Regions from separate parts of the Rouxiella sp. WC2420 genome, predicted to be linked through region 3. Evidence: predicted binding sites of a transcription regulator. Region 3 holds the regulator's gene; each other region holds the start of a gene.

Region 1 (4,218 bases), 110 kb from region 3:
CCGTAGCGTCGTCGCCTTTATAATTATATTTTTTAGGTTTTTGTTTACCGTACCAGGTCATGGTCCCGCTCACTGACCAATTTTCTCGAACCTGCCAATCTACCGTCGAATTAATCGTGAATTTGGGGATTACCGACAAATAGTCATTGGTGGTCTTATTCTTGTTCTCAATATTATAGGTGAAGTTATTTTGCATGGTTATGTTCTGGCTAATCGGGAAATTAAATGTTCCCTCAATACCTTGGACCACCGATTTCGGCACGTTTTCCCATTTATAAACATCTGAGGTCCCGTTTGAATATTCCGCCGAATAACCCGCCTCAATCTTGTTGTGATAATCATTGCGATAGTAAGTCAGACCGGCCTGAACATCTTGGTGATGATATTCAATACCGATCTCCTTGTTGACGCTGGTCTCGGCTTTAAGATTTTTATTACCCTGTAGGTAACAAGAACCGGCGCTGGCGTAACAGCCTTGCCCGTTGCTGTAGAGTAAATAGTTAGGGTTAGTCTGATAAAGGTTAGGCGCTTTATAAGCTCGGGCAATACCCATTTTTAAGGTGAAATCACTGCCCAGACCTTGAGACAGGTTCAGTGATGGACTGAAGTTTTTGCCGGTAATGCTTTGATAATCAAAACGCAGTCCCGGCGTCACGGTGGTTGAGTCGGTGACTTCAATATTGTCTTCGGTGAACAGTGAATAGATATTTGCAGATGAGTAAGGGCTGCGGCCGGTGCTGCTCAGGCCTTCTACCGTTCCGCCTTGCGCGGTTTGTGTATCGGAGATCGGGTCTTTCATCGTTTGATGATTCCACTCGGCCCCGAAGGTGGCAGTCTGGTGGAAATAAAGCTCAAGCGGGATATTAACCTCGGTGTGCGCGTTTACGTCACTGAGATCAATGGTCGAATACCCTTGATTAGTCGTGCTAAAAATCCCCTCGGTGCCACCGGCAAGACCTTCATTTAGGCGTTTGTTGCGGGTGCGTTCGTACTGGATATAGTTGGAGGTGGTTACGCCATTGTCCCATGCACCGGTGTGCTTCAGGTTCAGGGTTTGACGATATAACACGTTGGTTTCTTTGCCATAGTTTGCGCTGACCAGCGCATTGGTGTTGGTGTTCTGTGTATCTCCCGCGTAGAGATTTCCCTGACGGCTAAATCCGGCAGAAAGCTCTAAAGACTGCATGGGCATAAATTCCCAACGCAGGACGCCGTTAATGTCTTTATTAATTACGCCTTCACGACCCGCGGGGACACTGGAGGCATAAGTGCCGGTGCGCGGGGCTTCGTGGCTGGCATTGATGTTTTGCGCATCGGCCTGAGTTTTAGACCAGCCGCCGTAAAGCTTAAAGGTCAGGTTGTCGGTGATACCGCCAGAGAGACTGGCGTTAGAACGCTTGGTTGCGCCTTCGCTTTTATGTTCTGGAGCATTGAAATAGGTATTGAACGAGCCGTGCAGATCCTGGGTAGTCGGCTTGGTGATGATGTTGATTACACCGCCCGCAGCACCACTGCCATAACGCGCCGCTGCGGGCCCGCGGATCACCTGAATGCTTTGCACCATTTCAGGTGGAACCCAATCGGTGTCACCTCGGCTGTCACGCTCGCCGCGCCAGCCGTAGCGCACCGCATTTTTACTGCTTACCGGCATACCGTCGATCAACACCATGGTATTTTCTGGGCCCATGCCGCGAATATCAATCTGGCGATTGTTGCCGCGCTGGCCGCTGGTTGAGTTACCGGTCAGATTCACTCCCGGCATGGTACGGATAATCTCAGAAAGATCGCGTGCGGGTGGGTGCTTTTTGATTTCATCTTCAGTGATTACTGAAACACCTGGCGCCTGCAAGGTCTGCTGCTTCGCGGTTACGGTAATGGTATCGCCAGGCTCTTGATCTTGTTTATTTTTCTTGGCAGCTGCAGGGTTTGATTCACTGTCTTTGATGCTACTGATTTGTTCGGCTTGAGATATTGATGGTAAGAGCACGCTAAAAGAGGTCACTGAAAATAGCGTCACCTTGGTATAAAACAGGATATTTTTCATAATAATAGCAGACCATTCCGTTGCTTATAATTAGTGCGGCTGTGTTAAAAATTAAATTTATAGGGATGAATTTTTTTTGCGCATGAGAATGCTATCAATAATGATTATCGTTATCAATGAAATGTTATGTAGAGTTTTGAGTGTTTTAGATACGAAATGAGAAATCTAAATGAAAATTTGTGTAACTAGTTGTGTTTTTCTGAGGGCGTTGGTTTCTTTTTTAATAGAAATTTACAGCTAGGGCAGTGAAAATTACACTGCCCCAATTTTGCAAGAAGAGGGGTGAGATTAATGAGTGGAAGTTTGCGGTTCGATTGGGCTTTCTGAAACTGCGTTAATTTTTTCCAGTGATTTACCTTTGGTTGTTGCGCCAAAGATAACCACGATCAACACGCCGGTCAGCAAAATCGTGGTCGTCATGGTAAATACGCCTGCAAAACCCAACGAGGCCGAAAATACCCCGATGATAGTCGGTGCCATGATGCTGCCAATACGGCCAAAGGCGCTGGCAAAACCGCAGCCTGTTGCGCGAATAGCAGTAGGGAAGCTCTCTGGCGTGTAAGCATACAAGCCGGCATAGGCGCCATTCAGAAAGAATGACAACACCGCAGCGGATGTAATGATCGACACATGGCTGCCCGATTGGCTAAGAAACCAGGCGCTGATCGCACCGCCTATCAAATACAGCGCGATGGTGTGCTTGCGATCCAATCGATCGGAAAGCAACGCCGCCGAGAAATACCCCGGAATTTGCGCGATATAAATGATAATCGAAAATTCAAAACTCTTGGTTATCGTGAAGCCTTTGGCAATCAGTAGCGATGGGATCCAGGCAAAGAATCCGTAATAGCAGAAAGTCACCACAAACCAGATCAGCCAGATTACAATAGTTTGCTTGCGCATCGAGGCAGTAAACATCATGCCGACAGACTGTAAGAATCCTAGTGGCGCACTACGCGTTTCAACCTCGGCGGCTGCCGTCGAGAAGGGGATGGCAGGCAGAGGTCGCCCAGTCGAACGTTCAACTTTTTTCTCCAGCGTGGCAATGACTTGCTCGGCTTCTTTGACTCGACCGCGATTAAGCAGAAAGCGCGGCGATTCCGGTAGACTACGACGCCACCACAGTAGCATCAGGATCGGCAGTGCGGTCATGACCTGCGCCCAGCGCCAACCTTCATCAAATGAAGGCACAATAAAGCGACCGATCAGCGCTGCACCTACAAATCCAAACGAGAAAAAGCCCGCCAAAGCGCCGATAAACCAGCCGCGTTTTTTAGGTGGGATAAATTCGCTCAGATAAGGGGCGATAATAACGCTTTCTGCGCCGACGCCGACCCCTGCCAATACGCGGGCAATCAGGAAGCTCGGGTAGTTAGGGGCTATGGCGGCAAATATCGTCATCACACAGTAAATGGCCAAAGCCCAGCACATCACGGATTTGCGGCCAATGCGGTCACCGAGATATCCGGCCATTAGCGCGCCAAACAATACTCCAATTGGCGTGGCGGATCCTACCAGGCCAAGCTCGGCGCTGCTAAGGCCCCAGACGGCGTGAACGGCGGGCATTAAAAAGGCGATAATGGCGATATCCATGCCGTCAAAGGTGTAGCCAAGGCCGCCGATGAACAGCAGGAAATAATGGGGCGCGCTCAAGGGTAAGCGGTCTAAACGTTGTAACAATGACATAGTGGCGATCTCACGGGTAGGAGGGGACTGCCTGTACAAGGCAGCCGAAGCTGCCCTGATGCCTTAATTGCAAAAGATTAGTGCGACAATAAACCGCTATCTTTAACCACTTCACCCTGACGAATAATCAGCGGTATATGTTTTCCCTGGCCGCTGAGTAAACGGATATCGCTGAGCGGACAGCCGTCGATCACAATCAGGTCTGCACTGGCACCCACTTCCAGACAGCCAATTTCACCCTCCATCCGCAGCAGTTTTGCCGCCAGACTGGTTGCGCTGCGGATCACTTCCTGAGTTGGCAGTACCCGAGATCGGATCTCGAACTCTTCTGACTGATGCACGTGCATATCACCCAGCAGATCACTGCCATAGGCCATTGGCAGTCGAGCTTCATACATGATTTTCAGGCTATCAAGGCCTGCGAGACGGACGTCGTCGATTTTAGCTATCGAGTCAGGCTGTAAACCGTACTGCGCGCCTTCAAGTTT
Region 2 (4,218 bases), 870 kb from region 3:
TTCCGTAACCCAGCGCTGGCCGACACATTGGAGCTGATTGCCAAAACCAGTGGCGAAGCGTTTTATCGCGGCGAACTAGCGGAGAAAATCATCGCCCACAGTCAATCCTGTGGCGGTGCCATGACGCTGGACGATTTGGCTAACCATCAGGTTGATTGGGTGGAAACCATGACCCAGTCGTTCGCCGGTGGAACGGTGCATGAATTGCCACCCAACGGTCAGGGGATCGCCACGCTGATTGCGCTGGGAATTCTGGAGAAGCTGGATATTGGCTCGCAGCCGGTAGATTCAGTGCAGACTATCCATTTATCGATTGAAGCGATGAAACTGGCGCTGGCCGATCTCGACCAGCATATTGCTGACGTCGATCATATGCATTTCAGCCCCGAACATTTGCTGAGCGACGAATATCTGCAACAGCGCGCCGACCTGATTGACCCCAAACGTGCCAGCGATGTGACTTACGGCTCACCAAAACCAGGCGGCACCGTGTATCTCACTACCGCCGATGCCAGCGGCATGATGGTGTCATTTATTCAGTCAAATTATATGGGCTTCGGTTCGGGCGTGGTAGTTCCAGGCACTGGGATTAGCATGCAGAATCGCGGCTGCGGCTTTGTGCTGGACCCGACGCACGCCAACTGTGTTGCGCCGAACAAACGCCCGCTGCATACCATTATTCCGGCGTTTGCAACTGACGGCGAAGGCAAGCCACTGATGTCGTTTGGCCTGATGGGCGGCCCGATGCAGGCTCAGGGACACTTACAGCTGGCGGTACGCGTTATGCTTTATGGGCAGAATCCGCAGGCCGCAATCGATGCGCCGCGCTGGAGGGTGACTGAGGGCCGTCAGGTGGCCATTGAATCAACGCTGGACACCAACACCCTCGCTGCGCTGCGTGCCATGGGGCATGAGCTGATAGTAGAAGACCCGTTACAGGGTCACAACTTCGGCGGCGCACAGGTTATCGTTCGTCATCCACAGGGCCACTACCTCGCCGGGACCGAATCGCGTAAAGATGGCCAGGCGCTGGTGATGTAAAGCAATCTCTTTTTATCACCTTTGACCGAGGATAAAATGCCCTAAGATGTGACAGCGCTTCAACTTTTCCAGTTAAGGCGCTGTAATTTTCTCCGCGCTCTATAAAAAAATGAAACATCGTTCTATAAATGAACGATGTTCTTTTTTTTATTATCCAGGAGAAGCTCATGACCACTCCCCAGTTTCACGGCGTGATCCCGCCGGTCCCCACTTTGCTTGACGCTCACCAACAGCTCGACAGGCAGGGCATGAAAAACCTGATTGATTTCACTGTTGCCGGTGGCGTCAATGGGTTGTTCTTTCTTGGCAGCGCCGGGGAATTCGCGCACATGTCCGAGGCTCTGCGCCACGAGGTAGCGACCTTCTGCACCCAGTATGTTGATAAACGCGTGCCCGTGCTGATTGGTGCTGCACATCCGGGCACTGAAGCGACGCTGAGCTTTGCCCGCCATGCCAAGAGTGTCGGCGCGGACGGTGTGGTGGTGGTCAATCCTTACTACAATCCGCTGGCCGAAGAAAATATCTATCTGCATTACAGCTATCTGGCTGAAAACCTTGACCTGCCGATTGTCATTTACAACTTTCCGGCTCTGACCGGGCAGTCGATCCCGGTTTCGGTCATCACCCGCCTGGCGCAAAAATATCGCAACATTGTTGGGCTGAAAGACACCGTCGATAGCCTGAATCATATTCGTGAGACCCTCCAGGCAGTCAAGCCACTGCGTCCTGATTTTGCGGTGTTTGCCGGTTACGATGAATATCTTTTTGGCACGCTGATTCTCGGGGGTGCAGGCTCTATCCCCGCCAGCGCCAATTTTGCTCCGCAGCTGACCTGCGGTATTTATCAGGCATGGCAGGATAAAGATTTTGCCAAAGCGGTTCAGTTGCAGCAGCAACTTTCCTGGCTGCCGCCGCTGTATGCACTCGATACCCCGTTTTATAACGTGATTAAACATGCGATTAAGCTGGTCGGCGTTGACGTGCAGGTCCACTCTTTGCGCCCCGCCCAGCCGCTGAGCGAAGCGAAAAAAGAACACGTCAAAGCCATTTTGCAGCAGGCCAATCTGCTGTAGCGAGTAAAGCCATGCGTAGGCGGCACCTCACTTACGCTGGCTGCCCGAACTGCATAATTATCCAGCAATCAATTAGCTATCGATGCCAATACAAATAGAAATCATTATTATTTCTGTTGAGATTTAGATACTCTGAATTATCTTTACCGTTTTGGCTGACTCAACACTTTGAATTATGCAGATACTCTTCGATAGCTTCCGCGATGGCCCCCTGCCTTGGGTTGCCGACCAGTTCAAGTTTATGACTTCTGATGTGTCCGATGCGCTGCCGCTTAGTCTGCTGACCACTGAGGCCGGATGTGCCAGCCTGTTGGACCGCTATTTAACTGCGCATGCGCAAGAAGTCCGCCAAATCGACCAACGCCGCGCCCGCATCTCAATGTGGTCCCAATGGTATTTCGCCAATGTTCTGCCAAGCTGGGTAATTATCTCTCTGACCCATAACTGGCAGTTGCCCATCCGCCCTGACCAGCTTTATCTGAGTTTGCAGGAAGAGGGTCTGCCAAATCAGATTTACCTGCAGAGCGAAGGCGAGGCGTTTGTTGCCCATGATGACGCGCCATTTTATCGTTTTGATGAGATGATTGAGCAACACTTACGTCCGGTTTGTCAGGCGCTGGCGGCAGTGTCCGACCTCAAGCCAGGTATTTATTGGGGCAATGCGGCGGTTCGCGTCAACTGGGGCATTCAGCAGGCTGAGTTGCTGAATATCGATACCCGTGAAGGCAAAGCGCTAATTGACGCACGCGAACTGTCGGCAGGCAGGAAAAATCCGCTGTTCCAGCCGCTGCGCCCGGAAAATCCCTGCGATCCGGCCAGTACGCTTTATCGCCGTCAATGCTGCCTGCGTTACGACTTGCCCGACGTCGCCATGTGCCCTTCCTGCCCGCTGTTGCTGGCAGAAAAACGTCGCCGAATTCCCACCCGATGAACTATTGGCACACAATTTATCGACACTTTTTTACTGTTTGGCTTAACTTAGTTGAAAAAATGATTGGATCTTAGCGGCAGAAAAATATAGTAATTAGGTTATATAAACAGCTAGGGGATAATGAATATGTCTAAACAACAGCCCGACGATCGAACTGCCTGGTATTCATCCTCAGCGCTGAAAACCAATCTGAACGACCTTAACTCATTGGCTACCGGAGTTTTAAACACCCTGTCGCAGCCGGTGAATCAGGTTTGGAACCACATTCTTGGCAAGCAAGAGCCGCTTCGAGCCAAGATTGTTCATCGCTACGCGGTGCCTTCATCGCGCACTATCAGCGTGGCAGAGGGTTTTTTCGGATTTATTCCCATCGAGTCTTACGAGAATGAAAAATACATTCTTGAAGTTGCCTACGGTGATCAACAGTATCAGGTAGAAGTGCCACGCGCTTACTATCAGAAAAGCAATATCGGCGACGGTATCGATATTCATACCCTCTAGATAATTAGCGGTGATTCGGTACGCCAGGGATCGGCGATTCACCTCCCGCCACCATTGTTCGCATTTGCGCAACTCTCGCTTTATCTCCTCATCATTTGTATTTCGCCAAATCCGCTCACGTCTCTGTCAATACAATGAATTTTATTGACATTATTTCCCTATCGGCTTAAAAATTAATCACTTACGCAAGTGTATTAATAATAAAATGGAAATGATGATGCTAACCGTTACGGCAGGACAATCGCGGCGCGCGCTGGTCGCAGGCTCCGTCGGCAATTTTATTGAATGGTATGAATTTGGCGTTTACGGCTATCTGGCGACAGTGATTGCCGGTAACTTCTTTACTCTCGAAGGTCAAAGCGGGCTAACCGGCCTGATTCTGACTTACGCCTCTTTTGCGCTGGCATTCTTTTGCCGCCCGATTGGTGCCATCATCTTTGGCCGAATCGGCGACAAGATTGGCCGCAAGCCGACGCTGATTGCTGTCGTGCTGCTGATGACCGTTGCCACGGCAATTATCGGCCTGCTGCCGACCTACGCGGCGATCGGCGTCGCCGCTCCGCTGTTGTTAACCCTGATGCGCATGCTGCAAGGGCTGTTTGCCGGAGGCGAGTTCGGCGGTGCGGTGTCACTGATGACCGAATTCGCCCCCAAGGGTAAACGCGGAATTTA
Region 3 (4,218 bases):
TTCAGTTTCTGTTGAAGTCTTTTTCACAGGGTGAATGGCGCTTTAACGTCCCGGTGTTGCTGGCAGAATACGCTAACATCATTGGCTGGCAAAACGTGCCGTCCTGGCCACATCCGGCACTGTTTATTCGCGGCGGAGAATCCCCTTACGTGCAGGATAGCTATCGCAGCGCCATTGCCAGTCAATTCCCTCAGGCGCGCGCCTATGTGGTCGCCGGAAGTGGTCATTGGGTACACGCTGAAAAACCCGAAGCAGTGTTGCGCGCAATTCATCGCTTCATTGATGTGCCGTGATTAATGAACAATGAGTGCGCAAGCGCGGAAATTTCTTGCCGAAGCACACTCAACTGTTCAAAAAAAGGGCTAATCATAATAACTTAGCCTCTATTCAGGGCAGTTAGGCGTTGTGGAGGGATATACGCTAGGGTATGATTGCGCGCTGTAATTTTGCCCCTGCGTCGAGTTGGTTATTCTCGGGCGCTGGAGGTAAATTGGGTTAGGGTTTATTAACCCGAAATGTGTAACCACTTCATCTGAAAAGGGCATGAGTCGCTTTTCGATGTAACTTCCCTAGTTGTACCGCTACCTATGGCAAAAGAACAACTGGATCGCACGACGCTTGATCTGTTCGCAGACGATCGCCGTCCGGGACGTCCAAAAACAAATCCGCTTTCTCGCGATGAACAGCTTAGGATTAACAAGCGTAATCAGCTTCGCCGTGACAAAAACAACGGTTTACGTCGCGTAGAGCTGAAAATTAATGCCGAAGCTGTAGATGCGCTTAATAAGCTGGCGGAACAACAAAATATCAGTCGTAGCGAACTGATTGAACAGATGCTGCTGTCTCATTTGAACAATCAGGAAAGCTGACCGATTCGGGCGGGTAACTTTAAGGGTTGCCCGCCGTTGCTGTTGTTCATCTTGCACCATCCGCTTGAAACGTTTTCGGTCAGTCCGCATTTATACCCAAACCCGCAACAGAACACACAAAGGCGATAACGCTTGCCAGAATTGCCCGATAAACTATAGGCCAAATTCAAATGACTCGCGCGACGCCCACGAACAAGCAGACTCAAAGAGTCCATTGCAGAACAAGAGGTTAGATAAGCTTATGGCAGTTGTAGGTATCTTCTTTGGTTCCGACACCGGAAACACCGAAAACATCGCAAAAATGATCCAGAAGCAGTTGGGTAAAGATGTTGCTGACGTGCAGGACATCGCCAAAAGCAGCAAAGAAGATCTGGAAAAATACGATATTCTGCTGCTCGGCATCCCGACCTGGTACTACGGTGAAGCACAGTGTGACTGGGACGACTTTTTCCCGACGCTGGAAGAGATAGATTTTGAAGGCAAACTGGTTGCGCTGTTCGGCTGTGGCGACCAGGAAGATTACGCAGAATACTTCTGTGATGCGATGGGTACTGTGCGCGATATCATCGAACCTCGCGGTGCGGTAATTGTCGGCCACTGGCCAACCGAAGGTTACGGTTATGAAGCCTCGAAAGGTATGGCTGATGACACGCACTTTATCGGGCTGGCAATCGACGAAGACCGTCAACCAGAGCTGACCAACGAACGTGTTGATGCCTGGGTTAAGCAAATTTCTGAAGAGTTAAGCCTCGCTGAGATTATCGGTTAATCCCACACAAAGGCTAAGGCCCTGAAACGTTGAGGTTATTCGTGAAAGGGCCAAACTATCACTGAAATTAACAATTTAACTTCTACAAAATTGTAACTTTCAGCCTGATCAAGGTACACTTATTACATCTGTTTTTATCGTTCCGCCCATTTTGGGCTTCGACCTCTTTGGTTATAAACATTTTGGGTTGGGATGATGGTTGTGAACAGCCCACCGTTTTCATTAACGTGAATAGCATAGTGACAGGACTAAATCCGCATGACTGACAACAACACCGCACTGAAGAAAGCCGGCTTAAAAGTCACGCTTCCACGCCTGAAAATTCTGGAAGTGTTGCAAGCTCCGGCAGGACATCACGTCAGTGCGGAAGATTTGTACAAAGAACTGATTGATATGGGCGAAGAGATTGGTCTTGCCACGGTTTACCGTGTTCTGAACCAATTTGACGACGCTGGCATTGTTACCCGTCACAATTTCGAAGGTGGCAAGTCAGTATTTGAGCTGACTCAGCAGCATCACCATGATCATTTAATCTGCCTCGATTGTGGACGCGTCATCGAATTCCGTGATGAATACATCGAAGCTCGTCAGCGTGATATTGCCAAAGCTCATGGTATTAAATTGACTAACCACAGCCTTTATCTTTACGGACATTGCGAAAACGGCAACTGCGTAGAAGATGAAACGCTGCACGGTAAAGGCTGATTCCAGCCCGGACTTTTCTTTAAGGGATAATAGAAAAGCCCGTAAATAAAATGACCGCTGAAAGGCGGTTTTTTTATGGCTGAAATTTGGCAACGAGTACCATAAAAAAACGCAGCCACAATGAGCTGCGTTTTTTATTTTTGAGATACCGGGTTATCAAGCGACTGGCTTGCTTTCCCAGTTGTCACGCAGACCAACAGTGCGGTTAAACACCAAATGCTCGGCGCTGGAGTAAGTGCTGTCGGCGCAGAAGTAACCTTCGCGCTCAAACTGCAGGCTTACACCGGCTTCGGCATTCGCCAGGCCTGGTTCTACAAAACCGTTGGCGATAACCAGAGATTCCGGGTTAATGGTGGTCAGGAAGTCTTCAGCCTGTGCCGGGTTAGCCACGCTGAACAGACGATCGTACAGGCGGAACTCGGCAGGTTTTCCTTCACTGGCAGAAACCCAGTGGATCACACCTTTGACTTTACGGCCATCGGCAGGATCTTTGCTCAGAGTATCAATGTCGTAGCTACAGAAAATCGTCGTCACGTTGCCTTCGGCATCTTTCTCGATACGCTCGGCTTTGATGACATACGCGTTGCGCAGGCGAACTTCTTTGCCCAGCACCAGGCGTTTGTATTGCTTGTTGGCTTCCTCACGGAAATCCGCCTGATCGATAAAGATTTCAGCGGTAAACGGCACTTCACGAGAACCCATTTCTGGCTTGTTCGGGTGATTAGGCATTTTTACCCACTGAACCGCATCGCCGCTAAAGTTCTCAATGATCACTTTAACCGGATTGATTACCGCCATCGCGCGCGGAGCGTTTTCGTTGAGATCGTCACGGATACAAGATTCCAGCGCGGCCATTTCCACGTTGTTATCCTGCTTGGTCACGCCAATACGACGGCAGAACTCACGAATTGACGCTGAAGTGTAACCACGACGGCGCAGGCCAGAAACCGTTGGCATACGCGGGTCATCCCAACCTTCGACAATCTTCTCGGTCACCAGCAGACTCAGCTTGCGCTTGGACATAATGGCGTATTCGAGATTCAGGCGCGAAAATTCGTACTGACGCGGATGACAGGGAATAGTGATGTTATCGAGCACCCAATCGTACAGACGGCGGTTGTCCTGGAATTCCAGAGTACACAGCGAGTGGGTGATCCCTTCCAGCGCATCGGAAATGCAATGGGTGAAATCGTACATCGGATAGATGCACCACTTGGTACCGGTTTGGTGGTGATCGGCAAACTTAATGCGATACAGCACCGGATCGCGCATCACGAAGAACGGCGAAGCCATGTCAATTTTCGCACGCAGGCAGGCGGTGCCTTCGGCAAAATCACCGTTGCGCATTTTGGCGAACAGCTCGAGGTTCTCTTCCACGGTGCGATCGCGATACGGACTATTTTTGCCCGGCGCAGTCAGATTGCCGCGATACTCACGGATCTGCTCAGGAGACAGTTCGTCAACGTAAGCCAGACCTTTCTGGATCAGTTCAACCGCGTAATGATGCAGTTGGTCGAAGTAGTCGGAAGAGTAATGAACCTCGCCGCTCCACTCGAAGCCAAGCCATTGCACGTCTTTTTTGATCGACTCTACAAACTCGATATCTTCTTTTACCGGATTGGTGTCATCAAAACGCAGGTTGCATTGGCCCTGATAGTCTTGTGCGATGCCAAAGTTCAGGCAGATCGATTTTGCGTGGCCAATGTGCAGATAACCATTTGGCTCAGGCGGGAAACGGGTCACGATAGACGCGTGTTTTCCCGATGCCAGATCTTCATCAATAATCTGACGGATAAAATTTGTTGGGCGGGCTTCAGCCTCACTCATTGTTCAATTCCTCTACGCGAACGAAAGCTCGAAAGACTAACCGCATAT
Region 4 (4,218 bases), 920 kb from region 3:
CCCGGTTTCAGGTAAGCAAACGACTGTTGCGCACCTTCAACGTTGCCTGCGAAGTCTACCAGATCGATGTGGCTGTAAGCTTCTTCTTCGCCGCTAATTTTGGTGCCTTGTACTTCTTCCAGCAAGTCTGCAGCGCCGTTGGCCAAGTCTTCTGGCTTGTAGGTTAACTGTTTGGCGAGTTTATCCAGATGCGCCACGTTCTGTTGCAGTTCAGCCGCCAGTTTTTTGGTTTCTGGAGTGATCTTGCCATTCTGATACAGATCGCGTTCGATAGCGTGGAAACCATGCCAGCCGACTTTAGGGTCAAGGTTAGAGGCGCGCATGTCAATCAGATAGTCGAGGTTACCGGCATTGTCGGTGGCCTTGAAACCAGGCAGCAGGAAGCCACTAACGTCAGACTCGATACGCTCGTAGAAAGGACGCGCTTTCGGATAATCTTCTTTGGCTTTTTCCAGATTGCCGGCATCGATGTCGCTCTTCAGGCGGTTTACGGCAACTACCATCGCATCAACGACGCCGTTAACATAAGTGGCATAGCCTTTAGTGCCATCGGCCAGCAGGCTACCGGTGCTGCCGGTTGGCTGTGAGGCACTTTTACCGGTGACGGTAAAGGCAACTATTTCCTTGGTCGCTCCCGGGCAGTACAGCTGATAAGAACCGCCGTCCAGCGTCAGGGTGAATTTTGAAGCAGGCAGACCCGGAGCCAGATTTTCTTTCTCACCCAGAATGCGGTTGTCGCTCAGCAGTTCAAGTTCGGTGAGGGAAGTGGCGGTCTTGTTCACGATGTTAAATGTAATCGGACCCGCTTTGGCAGAAGTGTGGTCAACCACGCATGAACCGCCATCAGCGCTGGTCATGGTGATGTTTACCTGAGAAACGCCATTTTTTACCGGTGCCTGAGCCGCATCCTGTGCGTTGGCATCAACAGAAAACATTAGCAGGGCGGTCAGACATCCTGCAGTTGCCAGAGCTTCTTTTCTTTTAAAAGTCTTCTTTAACATGAATCTGTCCTTTATTTGTTATCAGGTAAAGTCGTGCTGTGTTTGGAAGAAAGCTTCAAGCCTTCTTTTTGGAATTGATGTTTTTCTCGCTGGCGGAGCTGGAAAAAACGCCTCAAGGCAATCATCAGGCAAGTTGCGGCCAGAAGTGCGAGAAATGCGGGCAGTAGACGAGCCCAGAAGCGGTAGGTCTCAAAGGTCTGGCGCTGATTCTGCAGTTGGCTCATCACGTCATGCTGATAGGCATCGGTAACCTGCCAGCGGCACGCACTATCCTGTGTTTGACCGTGAGCACTGATGGTGCGCGGCGATGAAAGCCCGCTGCCGGAAAGGGTAATCAGAGTTTCGGCCTGACCGGTTGCTGAAAGTAAAGCGCCCTGAGCGACGCTAACGTTGACCGTGCAGTTGACGGTCCATTTAGCATTGTAAGGACCCGGATGCAGGCCAGGGTTCAGGCCGATGGGAATGCGGTTACCGTAAAGCGTAACCACTTGATCCAGTGTCAAAACCGCCGGAACACCTTCAGGAGTGTAGGCGCGTTGTGAAGTCCACTGATCAACAGCAACACCACGATCGCGATAGGTTTTTTTCTCGGAATTAGGCAGCTGGGCAACGGCGGTTTTGCCATCGGCAGACTGGATATTGAGCTGGTAGCCTGCACCATCACCGTTGACCAGACTGGCTTGTCCGGCGGCAACACCGTTGCTGACCAGCGGAGCGGAAGCCGGAAGATCAGGTTCATTATTCGGGTAAAAGGCGTATAGAGAAGCGGCGGAGAGCGCCAAAGCAGCTGCTCCGGCTAAAATGGCGCGGGCAGCGACTTTCGGCGCCGGGCGAAGGCGAGCTGGCCAAAACACCATCAGCGCAACCAGAACGATATACAGCACCCAACCCATGACTTCAATTTGACGCGGGTCGGCAGGGATGCCCAGCACGCCAGAGATAAGCGCAGATTGTACCGTACCCGGCGGCACCAGCCACATCAGGTTGGTGAACTTGTCTTGACCGACATTGAGCCAGCCTGCTTCGTGGGCGCTGCGCAAAGCTGAAATAATCAGTCCGGCTGCCACTAAAATCAGGAATAGGCCAGTAAAGCGGAAAAAACGACCGAGATTAATGCGGATACCGCCAGCGTAAAGTCCCCAGCCAATAAACACCGCCATCACCAATCCGATGATGGCTCCTACTGCTGCCCAGATGGCAGATTGCGCAACCGAGAAGGTCGCGAGCAGGAAAACGCTAGTTTCAAAGCCTTCTTTAAGCACCGCCAGAAAAGCCATGCTGGCCAGAGCAAAGGCGCTGGACTGGCTTATTGCTTCAGCGGCTTCTTGTTCCAGACTTTTTTTAATATTTTTAGCGTGGGTATTCATCCACATCACCATGCCGGTGACAAAGAATACCGCGACCAAACCAATTACCGCTTCCATTGATTCCTGGCTAGCCTGTGGCAATGCGCGTTCAGTCATGCTCAGGCCTACGCCGACAACCACGGAAAGCAGGACTGCCAGGAAGACACCTATCCACATTGCAGAAAGACTTTTTCCATTTTTACGTAAAAAAGCCGCAATAATGCCGACAATAAGCGCGGCCTCAAGACCTTCGCGTAGTGCGATAACAAAGGTTGCTAACACAGGGCAACTCCGAATCAATGAATGACTCATAGAATGATAATTATTATTAATATCACTATCATTCGTTGCATGGAAGATTAAGATGGTAACAAATAAGTTAAAGTATAATAAATGATTTCTTTGTGTATCTAATTGTTTCATTGAAATTGGCGTGAAAATAATAATTCATTATAAAACAACGGGTAATGATATTTCCATCCAATGCTCCTTCACCTTAATGCTTTCTTAAGATTGTGATTAAAAGGTTAAATAAGTAATAAAAATATTAGTTAGCCGTTAAATTAATATATTTAATCATTGAGTGGTGCTGGAAATTTAGCGACGGATGAAAATAAAGTGCTTTTTTAAAAATCAAAAACGCCAAAAGAATCGTGATTTTATTAAAAAATATGAAGTAGAAGAGAAGGATATCGACATTCATAGGGAGGTGACGGGCTTTATCATCTCTTCTTATGGCGTGGGCGGAACATGTTTTTATGACGGAGCCGTTGTGGTTGGATCTAGAAGGAGAATTTAAGCCAGGTTGAATTCACAGGATTCTGAAATAACGTTCGTCCAACAGTGCCAGAAGTCGTTTTGAACGCCATTCAGGCGCAAATCATTGCCAAGACACAGGTTATGTTCCAGTCTGGCTGGAATGATGGCGGCCAGACTGGTGGTTGGGCTGTTTAGGTTAGGGTAAATATTTTCTGCAACTGAGAGAGTTGCTAAACATGTTTTGATTGTTCGGCGGGTGAATAATTCATGTTTTGCAAATCCTCGATAAGCCCGACGCCGGTGGGTTTCCAGCCCAGACGCTGCTGAGTCCAGCTGCCGGTAGCCTGTAAATCCAACGCGGCAAACATGGCGAACCAGCCAAAATGCTGCTGTGCGTTTTGCGGCAAAATTGAAACTGCCGGGATGCCAAGCCCGGTAGCAACTGCTTCGGCAATATCTCTGGCAGCAACCCCTTGTTCGTCAACGGCGTGATAACGTTCCCCTTTGCTGCCTTTATCGAGAACCAGGGCATAGAGTTTAGCAACATCCAGAACGTGTGCCGCTGGCCAACAGTTAGTCCCTTCATTGACATACGCCGCCGCCCCTTTTTCACGCGACATCTCAATGTACGGCGAGACTAGCCCTTGTTTAAAAGTATTGTGTACCTGTGGCAGGCGTACTACGCGAACGTCGATACCGGCCTCAAGGAGGACTTGCCCCTCGAGTTCCGAGGCGATACGAGGATTGGGATGCCGATGATTGAACACCGCTTCGCTAGCCGGTTTGCCGTCTTCGGCATCGCCCATTCCCGTCCCTGAAGTAATAATCAACGGACGATCCGAGCCTTTCAGTACACTGCCCATTGCCGAAATTACCCGCCGATCTGTTTCACAATTCGCGACAAAATTTGAAAAATCATGATTGAACGCCGTGTGAATCACTGCATCCGCTTTTTGCGCACCGGCGATAATACTGTCGAGATCTTCCAGCGTGCCGCGATGAACTTCAACGCCAGCTGCGGCCAGTGATTTTGCACCCGCATCCGAACGCGTCATGCCAATGACCTGATGTCCGGCGGCCAGTAGTTCGGAAACGATATGAGAGCCGATAAA

What was found. The regulator Fur, encoded in region 3, represses iron uptake genes when iron is present. The targets are predictions, from matches to a motif close to ATAATAATGAGAACNACTATCAA.
Region 1: AB3G37_RS18205 (TonB-dependent siderophore receptor) is a predicted target of Fur. The motif match lies at 2,139-2,161, and genes of this name have one in related genera.
Region 2: fhuF (siderophore-iron reductase FhuF) is a predicted target of Fur. The motif match lies at 2,203-2,225, and genes of this name have one in related genera.
Region 4: efeU (iron uptake transporter permease EfeU) is a predicted target of Fur. The motif match lies at 2,663-2,685, and genes of this name have one in related genera.

The regions. Positions count from the first base shown of each region.
Region 1 is NZ_CP165628.1:3,932,721-3,936,938, reverse strand. It holds gene AB3G37_RS18205 (TonB-dependent siderophore receptor) at 1-2,044, opposite strand, end outside; gene AB3G37_RS18200 (MFS transporter) at 2,333-3,730, opposite strand; gene AB3G37_RS18195 (amidohydrolase family protein) at 3,808-4,218, opposite strand, start outside.
Region 2 is NZ_CP165628.1:3,174,068-3,178,285, forward strand. It holds gene AB3G37_RS14450 (gamma-glutamyltransferase family protein) at 1-1,041, shown strand, start outside; gene AB3G37_RS14455 (dihydrodipicolinate synthase family protein) at 1,209-2,114, shown strand; gene fhuF (siderophore-iron reductase FhuF) at 2,290-3,045, shown strand; gene AB3G37_RS14465 (hypothetical protein) at 3,172-3,546, shown strand; gene AB3G37_RS14470 (MFS transporter) at 3,764-4,218, shown strand, end outside.
Region 3 is NZ_CP165628.1:4,047,202-4,051,419, forward strand. It holds gene ybfF (esterase) at 1-293, shown strand, start outside; gene ybfE (LexA regulated protein) at 588-869, shown strand; gene fldA (flavodoxin FldA) at 1,111-1,638, shown strand; gene fur (ferric iron uptake transcriptional regulator) at 1,897-2,343, shown strand; gene glnS (glutamine--tRNA ligase) at 2,500-4,170, opposite strand.
Region 4 is NZ_CP165628.1:3,131,073-3,135,290, reverse strand. It holds gene efeO (iron uptake system protein EfeO) at 1-1,001, opposite strand, end outside; gene efeU (iron uptake transporter permease EfeU) at 1,013-2,629, opposite strand; gene AB3G37_RS14265 (hypothetical protein) at 2,955-3,146, shown strand; gene AB3G37_RS14260 (SDR family oxidoreductase) at 3,337-4,218, opposite strand, start outside.